Regions from separate parts of the Micromonospora sp. DT227 genome, predicted to be linked through region 3. Evidence: riboswitches for the same ligand, from Rfam matches in the RefSeq annotation. Region 3 holds a riboswitch; each other region holds the start of a gene.
The links. A riboswitch is a leader RNA that binds a small molecule or an ion and turns the genes downstream of it on or off. The one in region 3 is predicted to bind cobalamin.
Positions count from the first base shown of each region.

Region 1: it holds a riboswitch for cobalamin, as region 3 does, so the genes downstream of both, ACLQ2W_RS13610 (ribonucleoside-diphosphate reductase subunit alpha) here and bluB (5,6-dimethylbenzimidazole synthase) in region 3, are expected to answer to the same signal.
Region 2: it holds a riboswitch for cobalamin, as region 3 does, so the genes downstream of both, ACLQ2W_RS03790 (ABC transporter substrate-binding protein) here and bluB (5,6-dimethylbenzimidazole synthase) in region 3, are expected to answer to the same signal.

Region 1 is NZ_JBNCLA010000003.1:284,913-292,413, reverse strand. It holds gene ACLQ2W_RS13610 (ribonucleoside-diphosphate reductase subunit alpha) at 1-1,177, opposite strand, end outside; cobalamin riboswitch at 1,299-1,508, opposite strand; gene ACLQ2W_RS13605 (alpha/beta hydrolase family protein) at 1,622-2,818, opposite strand; gene ACLQ2W_RS13600 (cytochrome P450) at 2,909-4,132, opposite strand; gene ACLQ2W_RS13595 (hypothetical protein) at 4,200-5,213, opposite strand; gene ACLQ2W_RS13590 (TetR/AcrR family transcriptional regulator) at 5,283-5,864, shown strand; gene ACLQ2W_RS13585 (SCO5389 family protein) at 5,934-6,326, opposite strand; gene ACLQ2W_RS13580 (carboxyl transferase domain-containing protein) at 6,474-7,501, opposite strand, start outside.
Region 2 is NZ_JBNCLA010000001.1:761,635-769,135, reverse strand. It holds gene ACLQ2W_RS03795 (FecCD family ABC transporter permease) at 1-797, opposite strand, end outside; gene ACLQ2W_RS03790 (ABC transporter substrate-binding protein) at 866-1,798, opposite strand; cobalamin riboswitch at 1,882-2,051, opposite strand; partial or broken gene ACLQ2W_RS03785 (M14 family metallopeptidase) at 2,122-3,432, opposite strand; gene ACLQ2W_RS03780 (C39 family peptidase) at 3,639-4,979, shown strand; gene ACLQ2W_RS03775 (DUF4229 domain-containing protein) at 5,039-5,317, opposite strand; gene ACLQ2W_RS03770 (hypothetical protein) at 5,345-5,806, opposite strand; gene mqnE (aminofutalosine synthase MqnE) at 5,814-6,983, opposite strand; gene ACLQ2W_RS03760 (C40 family peptidase) at 7,214-7,501, shown strand, end outside.
Region 3 is NZ_JBNCLA010000011.1:132,556-140,056, reverse strand. It holds gene cobN (cobaltochelatase subunit CobN) at 1-243, opposite strand, end outside; cobalamin riboswitch at 564-693, opposite strand; gene bluB (5,6-dimethylbenzimidazole synthase) at 957-1,598, opposite strand; cobalamin riboswitch at 1,633-1,835, opposite strand; gene ACLQ2W_RS29395 (Ig-like domain-containing protein) at 2,171-3,805, opposite strand; gene ACLQ2W_RS29390 (DUF4268 domain-containing protein) at 4,172-4,582, shown strand; gene ACLQ2W_RS29385 (MaoC family dehydratase) at 4,591-5,055, opposite strand; gene ACLQ2W_RS29380 (acyl-CoA dehydrogenase family protein) at 5,052-6,224, opposite strand; gene ACLQ2W_RS29375 (SDR family NAD(P)-dependent oxidoreductase) at 6,257-7,015, opposite strand; gene ACLQ2W_RS29370 (acyl-CoA dehydrogenase family protein) at 7,031-7,501, opposite strand, start outside.

The DNA of each region.
Region 1 (7,501 bases), on a different contig from region 3:
CCGCCTTCTTCTCGGCCGCCCGGTACGCGGCGTCGAACGCCTCGCCGTACAGGTCGGGCAGCTCCGGCGCGTCGGACGGGTCGATCAGCGACCAGTCCTCGTCCGCCTCGACCCGGCGCATGAACTCGTCCGGGATCCAGTTGGCCAGGTTGAGGTTGTGGGTGCGCCGGGACTCCTCGCCGGTGTTGTCCCGCAGCTCCAGGAACTCCTCCACGTCCGGGTGCCACGGCTCCAGGTAGACGCAGGCCGCGCCCTTGCGCCGGCCGCCCTGGTTCACCGCCGCCACCCCGGCGTCGAGCGTCTTGAGGAACGGCACGATGCCGTTCGACCGCCCGTTCGTGCCCCGGATCAGCGCGCCCCGGCCGCGCACCCGGGACCAGGAGATGCCGATGCCGCCGGAGAACTTCGACAGCTTCGCCACCTGGTGGTAACGCTCGTAGATGGAGTCCAGCTCGTCGCGGGGCGAGTCCACCAGGAAGCACGACGACATCTGGGTGTGCCGGGTGCCCGAGTTGAACAGCGTGGGGGAGCTGGGCAGGTAGGCCAGGCTGGACATCAGCCGGTAGAGACCGACCGCCTCGGCCGGGGCGTGCGACAGCCCGCAGGCCACCCGCAGCAGCCAGTACTGCGGCGTCTCCACCACCAGCCGCGACTCCGGGTGCCGCAGCAGGTAACGGTCCGCCACCGTACGCAGTCCGAAGTACTCGAACCGCAGGTCACCGGCCGGGTCCACGGCGTCGTCCAGCTCGTCGGCGTGGCGGGCCACGAACGCGGCGGTGTCGTCACCGATCAGCCCCAGCCCGTGCGCGTACCCGATCGACTCGCTGAAGCGCGTCACCTGTTGCCCACGGACCTCCTCGTCCACGTACGCGGCCAGCAGCCGGGCCGCCAACCGGGAATATTGCGGCTCCTCGCCGATCAGCTCCGCCGCGGTCTGGATCGACAACCGGTCCAGCTCCGCGGTGCTCGCCCCGTCGTAGAGCCCGCTGATGGTCCGGGTGGCGACCCGCAGCGGATCGACCTCGTCCAGGTCGGCGACCCAGCGCTCGACCGCCCGGACGATCCGGTTGACGTCGACCGGCTCGGTGTCGCCGTCCCGCTTGCGGACCCGCATCGCCAGCCGGCGCTGCTCCGGCCCGGTGGCACCGGACCGCTGACTCTCCTGCACGACCGTCATGACCTCTCCCTCGCTGTCACCGATGGTCTCGGCCGGCGGGAGAACGCCAACGGGCACGGCACGCAGGCCGGCCCGGTTGCTGGCGTCGGTCGTCCCGCGCGACCTTCGACCGCCGCGCGCGGCAGCGCACGGCGCGCTGGCAGGTCTTCGGACTCGCGGGCGTGACACGAAGGTCGCCTACTGGCCGTCGCTTCCCAGGCCGGTGGCCCAGTGCTGATGACGGCGGTCGTTCCCACTCACCGCTGCGGGGCAGTCCCGGACTTCCACCGGGTTCCCTCTTGCCTCGGCCGCGCCTGTCAGGCGCGGCCGAACCAGCTGCGGGGACACCATATATGGCGGTGATGGCCGGTAGGCAACACCAGATGGGAGGTGAAGGCGGGGCCCCTTGTTAACGCCTCCGGTAGAGGAGGGGGCCCCGCTTGACACCGCCGCCCGCCGATCGGCTCAGGCCACGAACGACACCTCGGGGAAGGAGCGGCTCGGGCCGCGCAGCAGGTGACCCCGGTGCCGCAGGTGCCTGTCGAAGAAGGCCAACGGGTACGCCTGTTGGATGCGTACCGCGCGGGCGGGGTCGAGGGTGCCGATCCAGCCGGTGAGCTCCTCGTCGCTCATCCCGATCACCCGGGCCAGTTGCGGCACCAGCCACTGGTTGTCGCCGTACGACTGGTGGAGCGCGCCGGCAGCCTGGACGTTGAGCCGCCAGCCGTGCAGGTGCGACCAGAACTCGGCGACGGCGGGCTCCGTGACGCGGGTGTACTCCGCCGTCATCAGCATGAACGGCCGGTCCAGGTCGGTGGGCCGCGGCTGGGACAGCATCGGGCCGTCGAAGCTCAGCCCGGCGCGTACCCGCTGGTCGGTGCCCATGGTGAGCGCGGTCGCGGTCCCCCCCTTCGACCAACCGAACATGCCGATCCGGTGCGGGTCCAGCGCCGTGCACAGCCCGGTCGGGAGCGGCCGACGGTCGACGTCCGGGTTGCCGCCGGCGGCGAGGACGGCGATCTGGTCCAGCACGAACCGCACGTCGCGGGTGTAGGTCCAGGGCGTCGCGTCGTAGTCGTCCTCCCGGACGGTCACCCGGCCGTCCGGGAACTCGCTGGGCCCGTCGTACGTGTGGTCCACCGTGACCACCGCGTATCCGTGGCTGGCGAGTTCCTGGACCACGATGGTGGTGTCCGATCGATGGCTGCCCGCGCCGTGCGAGTAGACCACCACCGGCAGCCGACGGGCGGCGCGTCGCACCGGCGCGCCCTCGTGGCCGGCGGTCAGCGGCGCCCGCACCGCGTCGGGATCGAACCCGGTGGACTCCAGTAGCGCACGTAGCGACGCGGCGGTCATCCACTCGGCGCGGGGGTGCCGCCACACGTCCCGGGCCGGATACCAGACGTTGACCATCAGCTCCCGATACCGTCCCGGCCCGGCGAGGGGGTCCGGTTGTGACCGGTCGACCAGGTGCAGCGCAACGGTGCCGACCGGGTGGGGTCCGGTCGGTGTGGGCAGTGTGAGCCGGGCCGGCCCCGGTTGGGCCGTGGCCGCCGTCGTGCGGCCGGCGACGCCGATCGACGCGCCGGCTCCCACCGCCAACGCGGCCCGGACCAGGGTGCGGCGGGTCATGCCGTGTTCGGGGACGGATGTCTCGGTCATCAGTGATCCTCCTCGGCAGCTTATTCACTCAGTATATATACCGAGTGTATAGATGCAAGCGCGTGCCCGGTCCACGGCCGGGTGCCGCGCCTACCAGGTGACCGGCAGCGCGACCGGGCCGAGGATGGCGTGGCCCGGCTTCCACGGCACCTCGTCCGGCGGCACCGCGAGGCGCAGGCCGGGCAGCTCCCGCAGCAGCAGGCCGAGTGCGGTGCGGACCTCCAGCGCGCCCAGGTGGGCCCCGATGCAGTAGTGCGCGCCGTGGCCGAAGGACAGGTGCGGCGTGGGCGCGCGGTCGAAGTCCATCCGTTCCGGGTCCGGGAACACCGCCGGGTCGCGGTTGGCGGCGTCGTGCGAGGGGACCACGATGTCGCCCGCCGCCAGTCGGGCGCCGCTGGGCAGCGTCACGTCCGCCATCACCCGCCGCGGCATCTCGTCGCCGTTCGCGGTGGAGTGCAGCCGCTCCAGTTCGGCGACCGCGCCGTCCAGCCGCTCGGGGTGCGCGAGAAGGTACGCCCATCCGGTGCCGGCCGGCCCGTACGGCTCGGTCTGGAGCACGTGGACGAACGTGGCGATCGAGCTGGCCGTGGTCTCCCAGCCACCCACCACGAGTGAGATCGGCAGCTTGATCTGGACGTCCACCGGCTGGTCGGCGGCGGCGGTCGCGATCCGGCCGAGCAGGTCGTCGCCGGGTCGGTCGCGTCGCTGTTCGAGCTGCTCCCACAGGTAGCCGCCCATCTCCTCGGCGGACCGGGCCGCCTCCTCGCGGCTCAGGTCGCCGGCGCCGAGGAACATGTCGCCCCACCGGCGGAACCGCATCCGGTCGTCGGCCGGCAGGCCGAGCAGGTCGCAGATCACGTCCAGCGCGAACGGGACGGCGAAGTCGCGGACCAGGTCCGCCGGAGCGCCCCGGCCCACCATCGCGCTGAGCCGCTCCTCGGCCGCGGTGCGGACCGCGTCGCGCAGCCCGTCGACGGCCGGCCGGGTGAACGCGTCCTTCACGGTGCCGCGCACCCGGGCGTGCTCGGCCCCGTCCATGCCGAGCATGGTGCCGGACACGTCGACCTCGTCGGCGTACGCGGCGGCGGCCCGGGAGAAGACGTCCTGCCGGCGCAGCACCTCGCGCACGTCGGCGTACCGGCAGATCAGCAGCGCCGGAACCGGTTCGCCGCCGACCCGGCGGACGATGGGCACCACCGGAGAGCCGGCCGCGAACCGGGCGTAGTCGGGGTGCTTGTGCGGGCCGGGCGGCCGGTTGACGCCGTCGGCGTCCTGGTAGAAGGGATGGGGCCGGCGGGCGTCGATGTCCGTCATCCGTCCACAGTGCCAGTTCCGTCCCGGCGGCGGGGCCCCGCCGTCGGGACGGCGGCGGGCCGGACGCCTAGCCGGCCGACCGGCTCGACGCGCGGGCGTGGCCGTACTCGGCGAGGGCGTGGAAGGCGGCCTTGGGTGTCCACGAGCCGTCCGGCAGCACGCGCACGATGCCCCGGGCCGCCAGGTCGTAGTCGTGCTCCGGGTCCTCGGTGGTGGGCAGGTGCCGGTTCGCGAACGTGTAGACGAACGCCGCCTCCACCCCGCCCGCCTCGTAGTCGCGCAGCAGGTCGACGAGGTAGCGGGCCTGGCCCTCCTCGTCGCGCTCCAGCGTCGCGGTGAGCTTCGCCGCCCGGCCGTGCTCGTCGTAGGTCACCGGTTCCGTCGCGCCCGCGACGTCGGCGGCGCCCCGATACGTGCAGCAGCCGAACTCCGTGGCGGCGTACGGCTTGCCCTGGCCCACCGCCGCCGCGAGGCTCTGCGGAAACGCCGCCGCGTTCGTGGCGTCGCGGTAGCCGGCGTCGCTGGCGATGATGTCGAACGGGGTCCAGTCGACGCCTTCGAGGGGGATCGAGGCGTATCCGACCGGGCCACCGAACCGCTCGCGCACCGCGGGAAGCGCGTCGGCGAAGAAGTCGCGCACCGCGGCCCGCGCGACCGGGACCGCCTCCCGCATCCGCATCGGATCGGTGAACAGCGCCAGGCGCTCGGTCAGGTCGCGGCCGGGCAGGAAGCCCTCGGTGAACATGGAGATCTCGGAGCCGGTGAGGTAGACGACCGTGGCGCCCTCGCGTCGCAGCCGCTCGGCCCGTTCGGCGCCGTCGAGCAGGAACGCCATGAGCCCGGCGCGGTCCAGGCCGTTGGTGAACGGGCAGTACCACACCTCCAGCCCCGTCTCGGCCGCCAGGCGCGCGGTCAGCTCCAGCCGGTCCTGGACGCCGCCGGTGATCCGCACCGCGTCGCAGTGCAGCTCGTCGCGGATGACCCGCAGGTCGCGCCGTACGGTCTCCGGGTCGAAGGGTTCGTGGGTGGTGGACCCGGCGCTCACGAAGCCGGTGTCGTAGTTCATGCCGAAGACGCGCATCTCGCGTTCCTCCCCGTTCGGTAAGGTACGCCGCGTACCCTACAGGGTACGTCGAGTACCCTGCAAGCCATGGGCACGAGGCGCCGGGGCGAGGAACTGGAACGGGCGATCCTGCACGCCGCCGCGGCGGAACTGCGCGAATCCGGATACTCGGGGATGACGATGGACCGGGTCGCCGCCCGCGCCGGCACCAACAAGAACGCCATCTACCGCCGGTGGCCGCACCGGGCGGCGCTGGGCATCGCGGCGTACCGCCACCTGTCCGACGCCGCCATGCCGAACCCGGACACCGGAACGTTGCGCGGCGACGCGCTCGAGATGCTCCGGCGGGCCAACGAGACGTGGTCCTCGCCGCACGGGACGATCCTGCGTGGCCTGCTCGCCGCCGCGGCCGACGACCCGGAGCTGCTCACCCTGATGCGGGAGCGGTCCGGGGCGGACACCATGGACCGCGCGTGGCTCGGGATGCTGGAACGGGCCGCGGCCCGGGGCGAGGCGCCGGCGGCGGCCGCCCGGCCCCGGGTGGCGACGGCGCCGATGATGCTGCTCCGCGCCGAGTACGCGATGCGCGGCATCCCCTCGGTCCCCGACGAGGTGCTTGTCGAGATCGTGGACGAGGTGTTCCTGCCGCTGGTGCGCGGCCACGGCTGACCCGGCGCCGACCCCACCGGGCCGGCGGCGGGCCGGCGGGGCACGCCGGCCCGCCGCGTGGCGCGTGGCTCAGCAGTTGCGCAGCGTCGGGGACTGGTTCAGCAGTTGGCCCCGGCTGGAGGTGAACCGGCGGTACGCCTCGGAGCCGGCGGCGGACGGCCGGAACGCGGCCACCCGGTGACAGTTCTGGAACGCCAGCCGCACCCCGAAGTGACGCTCCAGGCCGGCGCGGATCGCGTCGCTGGCGAGCGCGCGCAGCAGTTGCCCGCGCTCGGTCTCGCCCGGCGGCGGCACGACGTTGTCGGTGAAGTCGGCGTCGGACGTCGCCAGGTCGGCGACCACCCGGCTGACGGTCTCCCAGGCGTACGGCAGGGAGTCGCGGACGCAGGCGACGAACGCCTCCTCGGACACGGGACCGGCCTCGGCGGCGCGGAGCAGGGCGGGCGGAACGGTGAGCGACATGTCTCCTCCACTTCCGGAAACGACAACCGTTTCCATCAAGCTGACGTGGTGAGCACATCACGGCCGGTTCGGCCCGGTCAAGCACCGCCACACGCGAAGCGGCGGACGGGCCCGAAGCCCGTCCGCCGCCGTCGACGCGTCCTGGGGTCAGCCCAGACGCGCCTCGATCGCCTCGATGATCCGGGGCCGCAGCTCGGCGGCGCGGATCACCGCGTCCACCGAACCGACCTCGACGGCACGCTGGATGCTGTGCACCCGGTCGAACTCGGTGGCCACCTCGCCCAGCTTCTCGGCCCGCACCGACGACCGCAGCTCGTCCAGCTCCCCGGTGAGCGTCGCGCGCTCGGTGCCGGTGGCGGCCCCGACCCGGCGCTCCAACTCGCGTACCCGGGGATCGGCGGCGGTGCGCGCGGCGACCTCGCCGGCGAAGACCACGGCGGCGGCCGGCGCGCCACCGAGCACCGAGGCGAACGAGCCCTCGATCGCCAGCACCGTCATGGCCGGGTTGAGCGCCTTGGAGAACACCACGAACGCGCCGCCGTGGTAGCGCGAGATCACGCAGAACACGATCGGGCCGCGGAAGTTCACGATCGCCCGGCCGATCTCCGCGCCGTACTCCAGTTGCAGCTTGCGCATCGACTCCGGCGAGCCGTCGAAGCCGGACAGGTTGGCCAGCACGACGAGGGGCCGGTTGCCGCTGGCCGCGTTGATCGCCCGCGCGGCCTTCTTCGACGACCGGGGGAACAGCGTGCCGGCGGTGTAGGTGTCCGGGCCGTCGGTGGGTGGGAAGCCGTGCCGGGGCACCGACCGGGACTCGATGCCGAGCAGGCAGACCGGGATGCCGCCGAGGTGCACGTCCTGCACCACCGCGGTCTCCGCGTCGGCCATGCCCGCCCACCGCTCCAGCACCGGGTGGTCCTGGTCCGCGAGGGCCCGCATCACGGTACGGATGTCGAACGGCTTCTTCCGGTCCGGGTTCGCGGTGGCGGAGAAGATCTCCCCGACCGTGGTGAAGTCGCTGCCGGCCACCGTGTGCGGGAACGTCGACACGTCCCGGTCCACCGGGTCGGTGGTGGTGGCCCGACGCGGCGCGTCCTCACCCGGCGCCACGTACGTGTGGTCGTAGTGCGCCATCAGCACCTCGTGCGCGGCCGGCAGGTTCGGCGCCCAGTACT
Region 2 (7,501 bases), on a different contig from region 3:
TAGCGGGACCGCTGCGGGTGCAGCCCGAGGCTGGTGGCCTCGTCGTCGCCGAGGGCGAGCACGTCCAGCTCCCGCCGGTGCGCCAGCACCACCACGGCGGTGAGCAGGAAGTACGGCAGGACCAGCAGCACGTCGTGCCAGCCAGCGGTGGAGAGCCGCCCGAGCAGCCAGGAGTACACCTGCTGGAGGCTGTCCGAGTGCGCTTGCAGCAGGTAGGTCTGCCCGGCGGCGAGGAACGCCGACACGGCCACCCCGGCCAGGATCAGTGTGGCCGGGGAGCGGTCCCGGCCGCCGGCGGCACCGAGCAGGTACGTCATCGCCACCGCGCCGAGCGAGCCGACGAACGCGGCGAGCGGGACGGTGACCGGCAGGCCGGTGAGCGCCCCGCCGGCCCCGGCGCCGAGCACGATCGCCGCGGTGACCGCGAGCCCGGCCCCGGCGGCCACGCCGAGCAGGTACGGGTCGGCCAGCGGGTTGCGGAAGACGCCCTGGTAGCAGCCGCCGGCCAGGGCGAGCAGCGCGCCGACGAGCAGACCGAGCACGACCCGGGGCAGGCGCAGCTCGGTGACGATGGCGACCTCCTGCTCGGTGAGGCCGCTGTCCAGGTGCACGCCGGGCAGCAGGTTGAGCAGTTCCGCCGCGACGCTGGCGGGCGGCAGGCTGACCGGGCCGAACGAGACGCCGGCCACCAGCGCGACGAGCACCGCCACCAGGCCGGCGAGCAGCCAGCGGGTGCGCAGCCCGGCCGGCCGGGCCGGAGCGTCGGCGTGTGCCGCGCCCCGGCGGGGGCGCGGCAGCCGGCCGGCCGGCCGGGACGCGTCGGGCGTCCCGGCCGGCACGGGGTCCGCCGGTCGTACGGCCACGGTCAGGCCGGAACCTTGGCGGTGGCGTCGACGATCGCCTTCAGCAGGTCGACGACGCGCGGGCCCCAACGCGAGGCGATGTCGTCGTCAAGCGCCACGACCTGGTTGTTCTTGACCGCGGTGAGGCCGGCCCACCCGCTGCGCGCCTTGACCGTGTCGGCGCTCTGCTGGCAGCACTTGGTGTCGGCCAGGAAGACGAAGTCGGGGTTCGCCTTGACGATGACCTCCTGGGAGAGCTGCGGGTAGCCGCCGCTCTTGCCGCCGGCGTCGGCCGGGTCGGCGATGTTCTCCAGCCCGGCGAGCGCGTAGATGGTGCCGATGAACGTCTTGCTGGTCGCGGTGTACAGCTCCGGGCCCAGCTCGTGGTAGTAGGTCAGCTTCTCGGCGCGCTTGGGCAGGTCCTTGGTGAGCGCGGTGATGTCGTCCTTCATCTTCCGCACCACGGCGTCCGCCTCGGCCGGGTGGCCGGTGAGCTTGCCCAGGTCGGTGAGCTGCCGGTACGTGTCGTCGAGCGTGGTCGCGGCCGGGGTGAGCAGGACCGGGATCTTCAGCGCGACGAGCTGGCTGGCGATCTTGTTGGTGTCATTGGTGATCACCACCAGGTCGGGGCTCTTCGCGGCGATCGCCTCGGCGTTCGGCTGGTAGCCGGAGAGGTCGGTCTTCGGCGCGTCCGCCGGGTAGTTCGACTGGTCGTCGACGGCGGCGACCTGCTTGCCGGCGCCGATGGCGAAGAGCATCTCGGTCGAGGTCGGCGACAGCGAGACGATCTTCTCGGGGCGCTTCTCCAGCGTCAGGTTGCCCACGCTGGCGGGGAACGAGCCGCCGGACGCGCCGGGGGCGGGGGCGTCGGTCGAGGTCTTCTCGGCACAGCCGCCGAGCAGCAGCACGCCGGCCGCGAGCGCGGTGGCGAAGAGCCGAGGGGTACGTCGGGTCACAGGTCCTCCTGTCGGTCGAGGAGCGTGGTGCTTCGCCGACAGGCTGGAAGGGCCCCGTCCGCGAGGCGCCCTTCCTCGAAGGCGCGTGTCGCGACCGGGCCGCAGGCGACCTGGCTCGTCCCACGTCCGTCGGCGCCGGCGGGAGGCCGACGCCGACCGTACGGGGCATCACAGTTGCGGGACAGCGCCGGTTTCGCACCGGCTTCGCTGTGGCACGGTCGGTGACACCGTAGCGCACGACCAGCGGAGATCACCCGGACGGGCGGGGTGGGCGGGGACCCCGGTGGGGGTGGAGCCGGGGTCCCCGCCGCCGGGTGAGGTCAGCAGTACTGGCTTTGCTTGCCGATCGCCCGGTACGGGCAGTCGGCGTACTCGGAGAGCGTCAGCACGGCGTCCCGGTTGCGCGAGGTCTGCGCCGGGATCACCTCGTCGGGCGGGTAGAAGCCGCCGCCGGAGGCCGAGCCGGGGTACATCTCGAACGTGTACGCCCAGATCTTGTGGGCGCCCCACATCCAGTCGATGCTGGTGCCGTCCGCGATGTAGAGGTCGCTGGACTGCTCCGGGGTGTAGCCGTTGCTGGCCGCCATCTGCTGGCCGATGGTGGCGAACGTGTTGTACTGGTCGGCGGTCATCCCGGTGGCGGTGTTGCTGTACGTGTAGCCGTACGGCCAGAGCACCAGCTGGGAATAGGTGTGGAAGTCGATGTTCGCCTTGATCTGCTGCACCCCGCCGACGACCCGGCTGTTGACGAAGTTGCGCAGCGCGGCGGTCTCCGGGGCGGAGAAGGCGGACGGGCCGCGGTAGGTGTCCGACGACTTCGTGCCGGACGAGCCGCCGCAGCAGCCCCACTGGTAGCTCCAGTTGCGGTTCAGGTCGGTGCCGACGTACGTGGAGCCGCTGTTGGGCTGCCGGTTCTTCCGCCAGGAGCGGTAGGAGCCGGTGGCGATGTCGTACTCGCTGCCGTCCGGGTTGACGGTGGGCACGATCCAGATCTCCCGGGAGTTCACGATGCCTGTGATCCGGGAGTCGGTGCCGTAGTTGTCGGTGAACAGGTTGAGCAGGTAGATCGCCATCTCGACGGTCAGGTGCTCGCGGGCGTGCTGCTGGGCGTTGAACAGGATCTCCGGTTCGCTCTCGTCGGTGCCGACGTTGTCGGAGATCTTCACGGCCATCAGGTCCCGGCCCTGGTAGGACGTGCCGATGCTGAGCTTGCGGGCGATGCTCGGGTGGTCGGCGACCACCTGGTTCACCACCGCGGTCAGCTCGGCGTAGTCGTGGTAGTTCGAGTCGGCGGGCGGGAACGCGTACGCGGTCGCGCCGCCGGCCGGCGCCGGGGCGACGTCCTTCTCCAGCCGGAAGCCGAGCCGGGTGATCGCGTTCGCCTCGGCGGTGGTGGCCGTGACGTGCAGCACGCCGTGTTCGGAGTAGTCGATGGCGGCGCCGGTGCGGGCGACCGCGGTGCGGTCGGCGACGGTGCGTGGGCCGAGCACCCGGTAGGCGACGGCGGCCGACTCGCCGGCCCGGTCCGGGTCGGGGCGGGCGGCGGCCGGCCCGGCGGCGGCGGTGACCAGGATCAGGCCGACGGCGGCGACGAACGCGAGCCGGCGGCGCAGCGGGGACGTGCGGAGGGCCATGGACAACCTCCTCGGGGTACGGGGAGATCCCGTTGTCCGCACACTCCACCAGCAGTCACATGGTCATATCAACATCCGTCGTTGTCATGAACCATCCCGACCTGATCCTCACGTCGGCAATGATTTTCCATGGCTGAACATCTGGCGAAACTTCCCGCCAAGGACGACAGTGAACGGCAACGATGCCGTTTCCCCGTGGAGCTGCCATGTTCGGAAGACCCCTGCGCACGGTCGCCCTCGCCGGCCTGACCGCGCTCACCCTGCTCGGCACCACCGCACCCGCCCAGGCCAACGGCCCCCGGCCGGGCGTCACCCACGACGAACAGATCACCTTCCAGGAGTTCTCCCGCTACCCCGACTGGCGTACCGGCACGCACCAGGGCACCCGCGCCGTGCCCGGCCGCCAGCCGGCGCTCACCATCGCCCGGCCCGCCGGCACCACCGACTTCACCGACGAACACACCGGCGCCACCCGCACCTGGGAGTACGCCACCTGGACCTCACCCGAGCGGCGGATCGGGTTCGACGCCACCGAGCTCGTCGCGTCCTGGAACGCCAGCACCCCCGCCGGCACCTGGATCCAGGTCGAGCTGCACGGCACCTACAACACCGGGGCCCAGACCCCGTGGTACGTGATGGGCCGCTGGGCCTCCGGCGACCAGGACATCAAGCGGGCCACGCTGGACGGTCAGGGTGACCCCTGGTCGAGCATCTGGACCGACACGTTCGCCGTCGACGACGCCTCGGCCGGGGTGCTGCTGCGCTCGTACCAGCTCCGGCTGACGCTCTACCGCGCGCCCGGACAGGCCGCCGCGCCGCAGGTCCGGATGGTCGGCGCGATGGCCTCGAAGGTGCCGGACCGGTTCACCGTCACGCCGAGCCGGGGCGGCATCGCCTGGGGCACCGAGCTGGCCGTGCCCCGCTACTCGCAGAACGTCCACATCGGCGAGTACCCGGAGTACGACGGCGGCGGCGAGGCGTGGTGCTCGCCCACCTCCACCGAGATGGTGGTCGAGTACTGGGGACGCAAGCCCTCGGCCGAGGACACCGCCTGGGTCGACCCCGCCTACGCCGACCCGACCGTCGACCACGCCGCCCGGATGACCTACGACCACGAGTACGACGGCGCCGGCAACTGGCCGTTCAACACCGCGTACGCCGCCGGCTTCCCCGGCCTGGAGGCGCGCGTCACCCGCCTGCACTCGCTGGACGAGGCGGAACGGTTCATCAAGGCCGGCATCCCGGTGGTCACGTCGCAGTCGTTCCTGGCCGAGGAGCTGGACGGGGCGAACTACGGCACCTCCGGGCACCTGTTCGTGATCGTCGGCTTCACCGCCGACGGCGACGTGATCGTCAACGACCCGGCGTCGTCCTCGAACGAGGCGGTGCGCAACGTCTACAAGCGCGAGCAGTTCGAGCAGATCTGGCAGCGCACCAAGCGCTACCGGGCCAACGGCACCGTCGCCTCCGGCTCCGGCGGCATCGCGTACCTGATCAAGCCGCTGAACCGCCCCTGGCCCACCGTCCCAGGCTCCACCAACTGGTGAGCTGGAAGGAGGGGCCCCTTCTTAACGCCTGGCGTCGAGAAGGGGCCCCTTCTCACCACTCAGCCTCGGGGCTCGCCCGGTGCGTCGGTGGGCTGGTCGTCGCCGGCCAGGGCGGAGCGCAGCCGGTCCTTCTCGGCGCGGCGGCGCTCCGCCGCGTCGGCCATCTCCCCGGCCATCTCGTCCCGCCACCCCTTCAGCAGGAAGAACGACAGCGTGGCGGAGAAGACCAACGCCAGCATCAGCCGCAGGAACATGTTCATCTCGACGAACCAGAGGGCCGCCAGCACCGCGACGAACAGCCCGATCCGGCCCAGCGTGTACTTGACCGCCGCGCTCATGCCCGCATTCCCACTCTCTCCGCCACCTCAGCCCGTCCGCCGGGCCAGCCAGTGCACGCCATGAAACCAGATCACCGCGTAGACCACGGTGAAAACCGCCGCGGCCAGCGCGCCGGTGAACAGCGCCGGCAGCCCCGCGGCCAGCCCGGCCGCCAGCAACCCGGCCAGCACGCCGACCCCGAGCCCGACCAGCGCCGCCAGCACCCGGGCGGCACCGAACTCCCAGGCCCGGAAGTCGTCCCAGAACAGCCAGAGCGGCAGGATCACCGCCAGCCAGCCGTTGGTCCCCCCGAACCCGCCGGCGCCGAGGGCGGCGAACGCCCACTCGAAGAGCAGCAACGCCAGCACGCCGATGACCAGGCCGGCGAGCGTCACGCCGAGCAGGTCACCGAGCGTCAGGATGCGTCCCTCGGCGTCCCGCCGAGGAAAACCGCGCTGCTGCTCCCCGGTGCTCGTCGCCGGGTCAGGCCCAGACCTGCCGGTGCTCATCGCCGGGTCAGGCCCAGACCTGCTGCGGCTCGGAACGGCGCTCGGCCATCGACGGCGCGGCAGCGTACTCACGGACGGTCTCGTAGCGGGTGTTCCGCTCCACCGGGCGGAAGCCGGCGTCCCAGATCAGGTGGAGCAGGTCGTCCCGGTGCATGGTGTTCGGCGTGCCGTACGAGTCGGCGTCGTGCGTGATCTTGTATTCCACCACCGAGCCGTCCAGGTCGTCCACGCCGAAGTTCAGCGAGAGCTGGGCCACCGAGAGCCCGTGCATGACCCAGAAGCACTTCACGTGCGGGACGTTGTCGAACAGCAGGCGGGAGACCGCGAACGTCTTGAGCGACTCGGCCGGGGAGGCCATCGTGGTGCGGGCCTGGATCCGGTTACGGACCTTGCCGTCCGCCGAGTCGACGAAGTCGTGCTGGTAGCGCAGCGGGATGAAGACCTGGAAGCCCCCGGTCTCGTCCTGCAGCTCACGCAGCCGCAGCACGTGGTCGACCCGGTGCCGGGGCTCCTCGATGTGGCCGTAGAGCATGGTCGACGGCGTCTTCATGCCCTTCGAGTGGGCCAACCGGTGGATCCGCGACCAGTCCTCCCAGTGGCAGGCGTGGTCGACGATGTGCTGCCGGATCTCCCAGTCGAAGATCTCCGCGCCGCCGCCGGTCAGCGACTCCAGCCCGGCGTCCATCAACTCGTCGAGGATCGCGTCGGCGGTCAGCCCGCTGATCTTCTCGAACCACTGCACCTCGGTCGCGGTGAACGCCTTGAGGTTGACCTTCGGCAGCGCGGCCTTCAGCTCACGCAGCACCTTGGGGTAGTAGCGCCAGGGCAGCGTCGGGTGCAGGCCGTTGACGATGTGCAGCTCGGTGAGCTGCTCGTCCTCCATCTCCTTGGCCTTGCGGACCGCCTCGTCGATCCGCATCGTGTAGGCGTCCTTCTCGCCCGGCTTGCGCTGGAACGAGCAGTACGCGCACGACGCGGAACAGACGTTGGTCAGGTTGAGGTGCCGGTTGACGTTGAACATCACCCGGTCGCCGTTGAGCTCCGTACGCCTGTGGTGGGCCAGCCGGCCCAACCAGGTCAGGTCGTCGCTCGCGTAGAGCGCGATGCCGTCCTCGCGGGTCAGCCGCTCCCCCGCGTAGACCTTTGCTTCGAGCTCGCGCTTGAGTCCGGCGTCCATCCGAAAGCCACGTCCTTCCACCTGGGGTCCCGATCGAGCGTACGTCGCGGGTCCGGAGCGCCGCCCGCGCGGTCGACCGCAGCGACCCAGTTCACCGGTCGTCACGCTCCGCACATCGACATCGTTGCGTCGGTGAGGTAAGACAGGGTGGGGCGGAACACACACCAGGGGTCGCCCTGTCTCATCACGCCCACGACGCGTGGCGCGCACCAGACCGGACGGGGAGCGGAATGGTCGACAGCACCAAGGCCCGAAGGCGACGGCGACGCTCACCGGTGATCTCACCGGTGCTGCGCCCGGCGCTCTGGTCCGCCCTGCTCGGGGCGGTCGCGGCCGCGGCGCTCGCCACCCCGGCCTGGGCCGATCCGCTGCCCGACACCATTCCCAGCACCGGGTCCCGGCCGCAGGTCACCGGCCCGCTCCAGCTCCCCACCGTGCCCGGCGCCACCACCGGCCGCCCCGGTGCCACCGTCCCCGGCCAGCCCGGCGTCCCGGTGCCCGGCCTGCCCGGCGCCACC
Region 3 (7,501 bases):
GTCGGGCAGCGCCTCACCGCCGAGCACCACCGTGGGGACGCCGCTGGCCAGCACGGCGGCCAGCCCGTCCGGCCAGGTCTGCCGGCCGCCGAGCAGGCGTACGACGGCGAGGTCGACGCCGTCGACGAGCGCGGGCACCGCGTCGGCGGCGACCCGCGCGGGGTTGGCGAGCCGGTAGTCGGCGTCGCTGGCGCGGGCGGCCAGCAGGTCGGTGTCGGCGGTGGACAGCAACAGGATGCGCACGAGAAACTCCGGAGAGTGACACCCGGGGTCGCGCGGAGGCGACCGGGGCGAAGTGGGATGGGAGCGGCGTCAGCGGGTGCGGCGACCCGCGGCGCGACTCACCGAGACGCGGGTCGGGGAGCGGTCAACGCTGGCGGCACGCGCCCCGGCCGAGGGGGTCCACGGTCCCGGGTGCGCCGGCACGACCGGCGGCATGGCAGGCAACGGGTGCGGCGGAGCGTCCACCGTGCGGATCATGACGATGTTCGTCGATGAAAGAGATGCCGTGCGTCATCGGGTCCTCCTCGGGTGTCCACGCCCTGGGGTACGTCCGACGGCCGAAGTATCCTGGCTCCCGGATCAACGCTCACCCCCGGCCTTCCAACCGCGCACGCACGGTCGTGGCTCGCAAGGGGGGATCACTCCCCGGTGACAGTGGCGGGACCGCGCCGGAATCGCACCGGCTTCCTTCACTGCCGTCAGGCCGCGAATGCTGCCACACCTCACGACCTGCGGTCAACGCCACTCCACCACGGGCAACCGTCGCCCGGACCATCGAGACCGGCCGATCAGTCCCCCAGCCGCCCCGCCGGGGTCACGACCCTCCGGACCGGCGCTCCGCCGGCGCCCGGGCCGTCTCGATCGCACAGCCCCGAACACGCCGCTGACCGAGAGCGATCAGGTAGCGCGGGTAGGGGCAGTCCGGCGCTGCCCCTACCCATGCGGCAGAGACGTCACCTCGTGGCGGACGCGGGGTTCCAGCGGTCGTGGTGGATCGCCGCGGACAGGGGGCGCCGGTGGCGCCAGCCGTGTCGTTCGAGATCGGGCACCGCTTCGAGGTGGGTGACGGGGCCGAGGCAGAGCCAGGCGACGGGTCGGATGCCGGCCGGGATGGCGAGCAACCGCTGGAGGAACTGCTCGCGATAGAACGACACCCAGCCGAGGCCGAGGTCTTCGGCGGTGGCGGCCAGCCAGAGGTTCTGGATGGCCAGACAGGTCGAATACAGGCCGGTGTCGGAGATGGCGTGGCGACCCAGGACCGCTGGGCCGCCACGGTCGGGGTCGTAGGTCACCACGATCGACAGTGTCGACTCCAGGATGCCGTCGATCTTGATGCCGGAGAATCGTCGAGCGTCCTGGACGCCGAGGGTGGCGGCGAACGTGTCGCGCTCGGCACGGACATGCCGATGGAACGCTTCGCGCAGGCCCCGGTCACGGATCACGATGAAGTCCCAGGGCTGGGACAGCCCGACACTGGGTGCGGCGTGCGCCGCCGCAAGGACACGGTCGAGTACGCCAGGGGCGAGGGGCTCGCCACTGAACTGGCCACGGACGTCGCGGCGACGGTGGATCACGTCGTAGATGTCGCTGATCATGGGCAGGCTCCCGCTGCGCTCATGCCCCACCCGGTGGGGCCGATGACGCGAGGCCGGTCTTCGGACTCCCAGATCAACACCGGTCCGCCCGCCTTCCCAGCCGGTTCGGCCAGTGACTGCGCACACGTGCGCGTGGGCGGCAGCTCCCTGGTTACCGCGGCGGGCCCGTGCCGGAGTCACACCGGCTTCCCGATTCTCCCCACCACCGGGTGGGGCACCTCGCAACAGTTCGTGCCGCTCGGCACAATACCCCACTGTCCGAAACCGACCCTGCGGCCCGCCACCCATGCGGGAGTGCCGAGACCACTGCGCCGATCGGCGTGCCAGGGCCGGCTCGAATGAGCGCGCCGTCGAGGACGGCGATGATTGTCGGACGCTCGTACTCCGTCATCGCCGGCACCCGGCGGTCGACTCCATGGCCAGGTCCACCCCTGTCCGCCACACGGTCACCGGACTGGCCGGCCGCGAAGGAGCCCACCTCTTCGTCGCGACAGGCCCGGGCTGCGCCCAGGTTGACGAATGCCACCATGGTTCCGGCCAACCGGGGAACCTCAGGCTTATCTCTCCACCGGTCACCGGCGCAGGTGGCCGATGCCGTGCTGGTCGAGCCAGGTGACCGTCCGCAGCACGAACGTCGGCGCCGCCGAGCCGGCGCTGACGTCGGTGGCGACCAGCGGTACCTGGGCGGCGACCGGGAGCAGGGTGGACTGCCAGCAGGCCGGCGTGGCGCAGGCCGAGCGGTCGTCGACGCGCCAGGCGGCGGCCACGTTGCGGCCGTCCGGGTCGGCCGGGCGGTATTCCAGCCACCGGCGCAGGTCGTTGCCGCCGTCGATCCCGGCGGCGAGGACCAGGTTGAACGAGCCCTGCACGCGAAGCAGGCGGATCTGCTCCTGCACACCGAAACTCGGCAGGCTGGTGCCCGCGCACGCGACGCCGCCGTCGCGCCAGCAGGTCCAGGCCACCGCGGGACCGGTGCCACCGGCCGCCGGGAAGTCGTAGGGCGAGATGTCGAAGACCACCGCGTTGTCGGCGCCGAACACCTCCGCCGCCGCGCTCCAGAAGGAGCGCGTGGCGAGAAAGTCGCTCTGGCGCAGCGACACGATGGGTGTGATGCCGGCCCGGACGAGCCGGTCGACGTACCGGGCCACCTCGTCGACGTAGCCGACGCGGTTCTGTCTGTCGGTGGGGCTGCCGGTGTAGACGAAGCAGGCGTCGCTCAGCACGACCCGCACCGCGTCGACGCCGCGGGCCCGCAGCGCGCCCACGGACGCGTCGTCGACCGGGCCGTCCCAGCGGATCGGTCCCCACGCGCACTCGCCGGGCGCGGCCGACCGGATGATTCCGCGTGGCCGGTACGGCCTCGGGTCGGTGGTGACCGTGCGGATGCGGTTGCCGATCGCCTTCAGCGCGGGTGCGGCACCGGGTGCCGGCGGCGGGAGCACCCGGATGCCGCGGACCTCGGCGGCGGCCTGGGCGCCGTCGCTGTCGTAGGCGGTGGCGGTGACGCGGGTGCCGCTGTTCGGCGACGCGCCGCGCCAGTCGAACGCGTACGGCGCGGTGGTGTCCACGGCGAGCAACGTGCCGCGCTCCCGGAACTCGACCCGCTCGATCCGCCGGCCAGCCGCCGCCGTGGCCTCCGCACGGATCGGGATGACGCCCCGCGCGGCGAAGAAGTCGTTGGGCAGGGGCGAGGTGAGCGACACCGACGGGCCGCCCGGCTGCGGGCTGGGCTGCGGGCTCGCCGAAGCCGTCGGCTGCGACGAACCGGTCGGGCTGCCGACGTCCACGTTGCACGACTGGCCGCTCAGGACCCAGTCGGTCGGCTCGGGCTCCGCGTCCCGGTAGTTGCCGCCGAAGCGCACCGTCACCGAGGCGCCGGTCGGCAGCGTGGACCCCGCCGGTGGGCGGAGCATGGTCATCGGGTACAGCTCGCCGCTGCCGAGCGTGTATCCGTCCGGCAGCCGGTCGAGGCCCATGGTGATCGTTTGGCCGCTGACCTGACGGAACCGCAGCCACCAGTCGGTGACGGGAGAGCCCAGGTTGGTGACGGTGAGCTCGGCCCAGAAGCCGTTGGACCACTCTCGGGTGATGGTGTAGTCCACCGTGCACGCCGTCGCGGCGTACGCCGGCGGCAGCACCATCGTCATGGCCCCGCCGACGACGACCGCGGCGGCGGTGGCCAGCGCGAAGATCCTGCGTCGCATCATGCCCCGTATTCATTGACAGATATCGCTGGATACAGCCTCGGCGGTCGGGACTCTGTCTGTCAATACCGTGGCGCCCACCGGGCGGGACCGCCGCCCGCCGAGCCGAAGGCCCGCTGCGCGTCGACGAGGGCTCACGCCGGGCCGGCACGCGCCCGCATCCGCGCATGCGCACTACACCGACCTGCGCCGGTTCTACCGTGCCGCAGCCGCAGACGGCCAAGCCGTGCTGCTGGCCATCACCTGACCTCGACGCCCGGCTGCCCTTCATCGCCGGCACCGGTCAGGTCTGCGACGGACCCAAATCTCTGGGCTGCCGACCAGGAATGGACGCCGGAATGGCTCGCCTCGCGCGCGGACGCGAATGGCATGTCGTACACGTGCAGATCCGGCCTGTCGAGCGAGATCTTCTTTCAGGACCCCGATCCCGCGGTCAACGACGCGCGTTTCGCCGCCGCCCGCGCCAAGCTGGAGCCGACTTTCGGAAACACCCTGTCGTACGAACCGCTACAGGCGAGGAAGGGTTGCCGCATGGCGGAATACCGCAAGGGTGACATCGGCAACGGAGACGACTGGCCCGAGTACATGACCTGGTTCATCGATGCTCAGACCCGCCTTCGTACGGCGATAGCCGAAGCCGGCGGCCACTGTACGAGATCAACGAGGCGAACAGGCAGCCGCCTTCGCGTCGCTGAGCCGCGGTTAGCGGCAGGGCGCGGCTCTCGTACACGAATCCCGACCCGGTCGACCGTGAACGGCTGCAGGCGAACCCGCCAGTGACAGCGCGGTCATCGGGCCACGCCCCGCACCAGGCGGCTGACCGTCTCGGCGACGCAGACCGGCTTGCCGCCGGCGTCGCTCTCCACGGTGACCGCGGTGACCACCTGCACGCCGCCGTCCACCGGTGACACCTCGGCCAGGGTCGCGGTGGCGCGGACCGCGCTGCCGACCCGGAGCGGGGCCGGGAAGCGCACCCGGTTGAGGCCGTAGTTGACCCCCATGGCCACTCCCTCGACCCGGTACAGGCCACCGGCCAGCGCCGGCAGCAGGGACAACGTGAGGTACCCGTGCGCGATGGTGCCGCCGAACGGGCCGGCCGCGGCCCGTCGCGGGTCGATGTGGATCCACTGGCGGTCGTCGGTGGCGTCGGCGAACCGGTCGACCCGTTGCTGGTCGATCCGGAACCAGGGGCCGGGTCCCAGGGTCTCGCCGGTCGCCTCGGCCAACTCCTCGATGGACGCGAAGACCCTCATGCCAGGTGCCCTCCCAGCTTCGTGTAGCCGCGCAGCAGGTCGCGGGAGATGATCAGTCGCTGCATCTCGTCGGTGCCCTCGAAGATCCGGTACAGCCGGACCTGCCGGTACCAGCGCTCGATCGGCAGCTCGCGGGTGTAGCCCATGCCGCCGTGGATCTGCAGGACGCGGTCGACCACCCGATTGACCATGCCCGCGCCGTAAAGCTTCGCCATCGAGGAGGCGTGCCGCGGGTCCATGCCCTGGTCGACGGTCCAGGCGGCGCGCAGGATGAGCCAGCGGGCCGCCTCCAGCTCGGTCTCCGAGTCGGCGATCATCCACTGGATGGCCTGGTTGGTGCCGATCTTCGCGCCGAAGGTCTCCCGGGTGTTGGCGTAGTCGATGGCCATCGACAACGCCCGCTCGGCGATGCCGACGGCGTGCGACGGGATGGTGTAGCGGCCCTTGCCGATCCACTCCATGCCGAGGCTGAAGCCCTGCCCGGGCTCGCCGAGGATGTTGCGCCCGGGCACCCGGACGTCGTCGAAGACCAGCGAGGCGGGGCCACCGTCGCCCATCGTCTGGATGAACTCCGAGCGCCAGCCCATCGACCGGTCCACCAGGAACGCGGTGGCGCCGCCGTGGCGGGCGCCCTTCTCCCGGTCGGTCACCGCGATCACGATGGCGAAGTCGGCATCGTGACCGCCGGTGATGAAGGTCTTCTCGCCGTTGAGGATCCAGTCGTCGCCGTCGCGGCGGGCGCTGAGCTTGATGTTGGCCGCGTCGGAGCCGGCGCCGGGCTCGGTGATCGCGAAGCAGCTGCGCCGCTGCCCCTCGATGGTCGGGACCAGGTACTCGCGCTTCTGCTCGTCGTTGGCGTGGAACAGGATGTTGTCGGCCTCACCGCCGAACCGGAACGGCACGAACGAGCGGCCGAGTTCGGTCCAGATCAGGGACTGGGTGACGGCCGGCAGGTCCATGCCGCCGTACTCCTCCGGGGTGGCCAGCCCCCAGAACCCGAACTTGCGCGCCTTGAGCTGGAGCTCGCGCAGCTCGCTGTGCTCCAGCCCGGGCCGGTGCGCCCGTTCCCGCCGCAGCAGTTCCTGCTCCAGCGGCATGACCTCCCTGGTGATGAAGTCGCGGGCGGTGTCGCGGATCGCCCGCTCGGTGTCGGAAAGCGCGAAGTCCATGTTTCCTCCGGGTGCTGGTCCGCCGGCGCGCCTCAGCGCGCGCCGCCATTGACGTACAGGGTCTGGCCGCTGACGTACGACGCGTCGTCGCTGGACAGGAAGGCGATCACCGAAGCGATCTCGGTCGGCTGGGCGACCCGGCGCAGCGGGGTGTGCTCGGCGACCATCCGCTGATGCTCCTCGGGGCTGCTGCCGACCCGCTGGGCGGTGGCGGCGGTCATCGCGGTGGCCACGTAGCCCGGGGCGACGGCGTTGACCGTGACGTTGTACGGGCCGAGCTCGATGGCGAGGGTGGCCGTCAGGCCCTGCACCCCGGCCTTGGCCGCCGCATAGTTGACCTGGCCCCGGTTGCCGAGGGCGGAGCGGCTGCTGAGGTTGACGATCCGGCCGTAGCGGGCCGCGACCATGTGCTGTTGGGCGGCCTGGCAGCAGAGGAACATGCTGGTCAGGTTGGTGGTCAGCACCGCCTCCCAATGTGGCAGGGGCATCTTGAACAGCAGGTCGTCGCGGGTGATGCCGGCGTTGTTCACCAGCACGTGCAGCCCGCCGTACGCCTGCACCACCCGGTCGGTCATCGCGGTGACCGCCGCGGGGTCGGTCACGTCGCAGCCGATGCCGACGGCCCGGCCGCCGGCCGCGGTGATCTCGTCGGCGACCGCCCGGCTGTGCTCCTCGTCGAGGTCGACCACGGCGACGGCGGCGCCCTCGGCGGCCAGCCGGTGCGCGGTCGCCGCGCCGATGCCCTGCCCGGCACCGGTGACGACGGCCACCCGGTCGGCGAATCTGGTCACGGGTTCTCCCCTTTGCTAGAAGGCGTTGACGCCGGTGAGCGTGCGCCCGATGAGCAGCTGCTGGATCTGGCTGGTGCCCTCGTAGAGGGTGGCGACCCGGGCGTCGCGCAGGTACTTGCCGACCGGGTACTCGTCGATGTAGCCGTACCCGCCGAAGACCTGGACGGCGTTGTTGGCCGCCCGGACCGAGGCCTCGCTGGCGAAGAGCTTGGCCATCGAGGCCTCGGTGGCGAACGGCTCGCCCCGGTCGACGAGGTCGGCCACCCGCCACACCAGCAGCCGGGCGGCGGCGGTGTCCACGGCGATGGCGGCGAGCAACTGCTGCACCAGCTGGTGCCCGGCGATCTGCTTGCCGAACTGGGTGCGCTGCCCGGCGTAGCCGACCGCCGCGTCGAGGCAGCCCTGGGCGATGCCGACGCAGCCGGCGGCCACCGACATCCGGCCCTTGGCCAGGGTGGCCAGGGCCAGCCGGAACCCGCCGCCGGC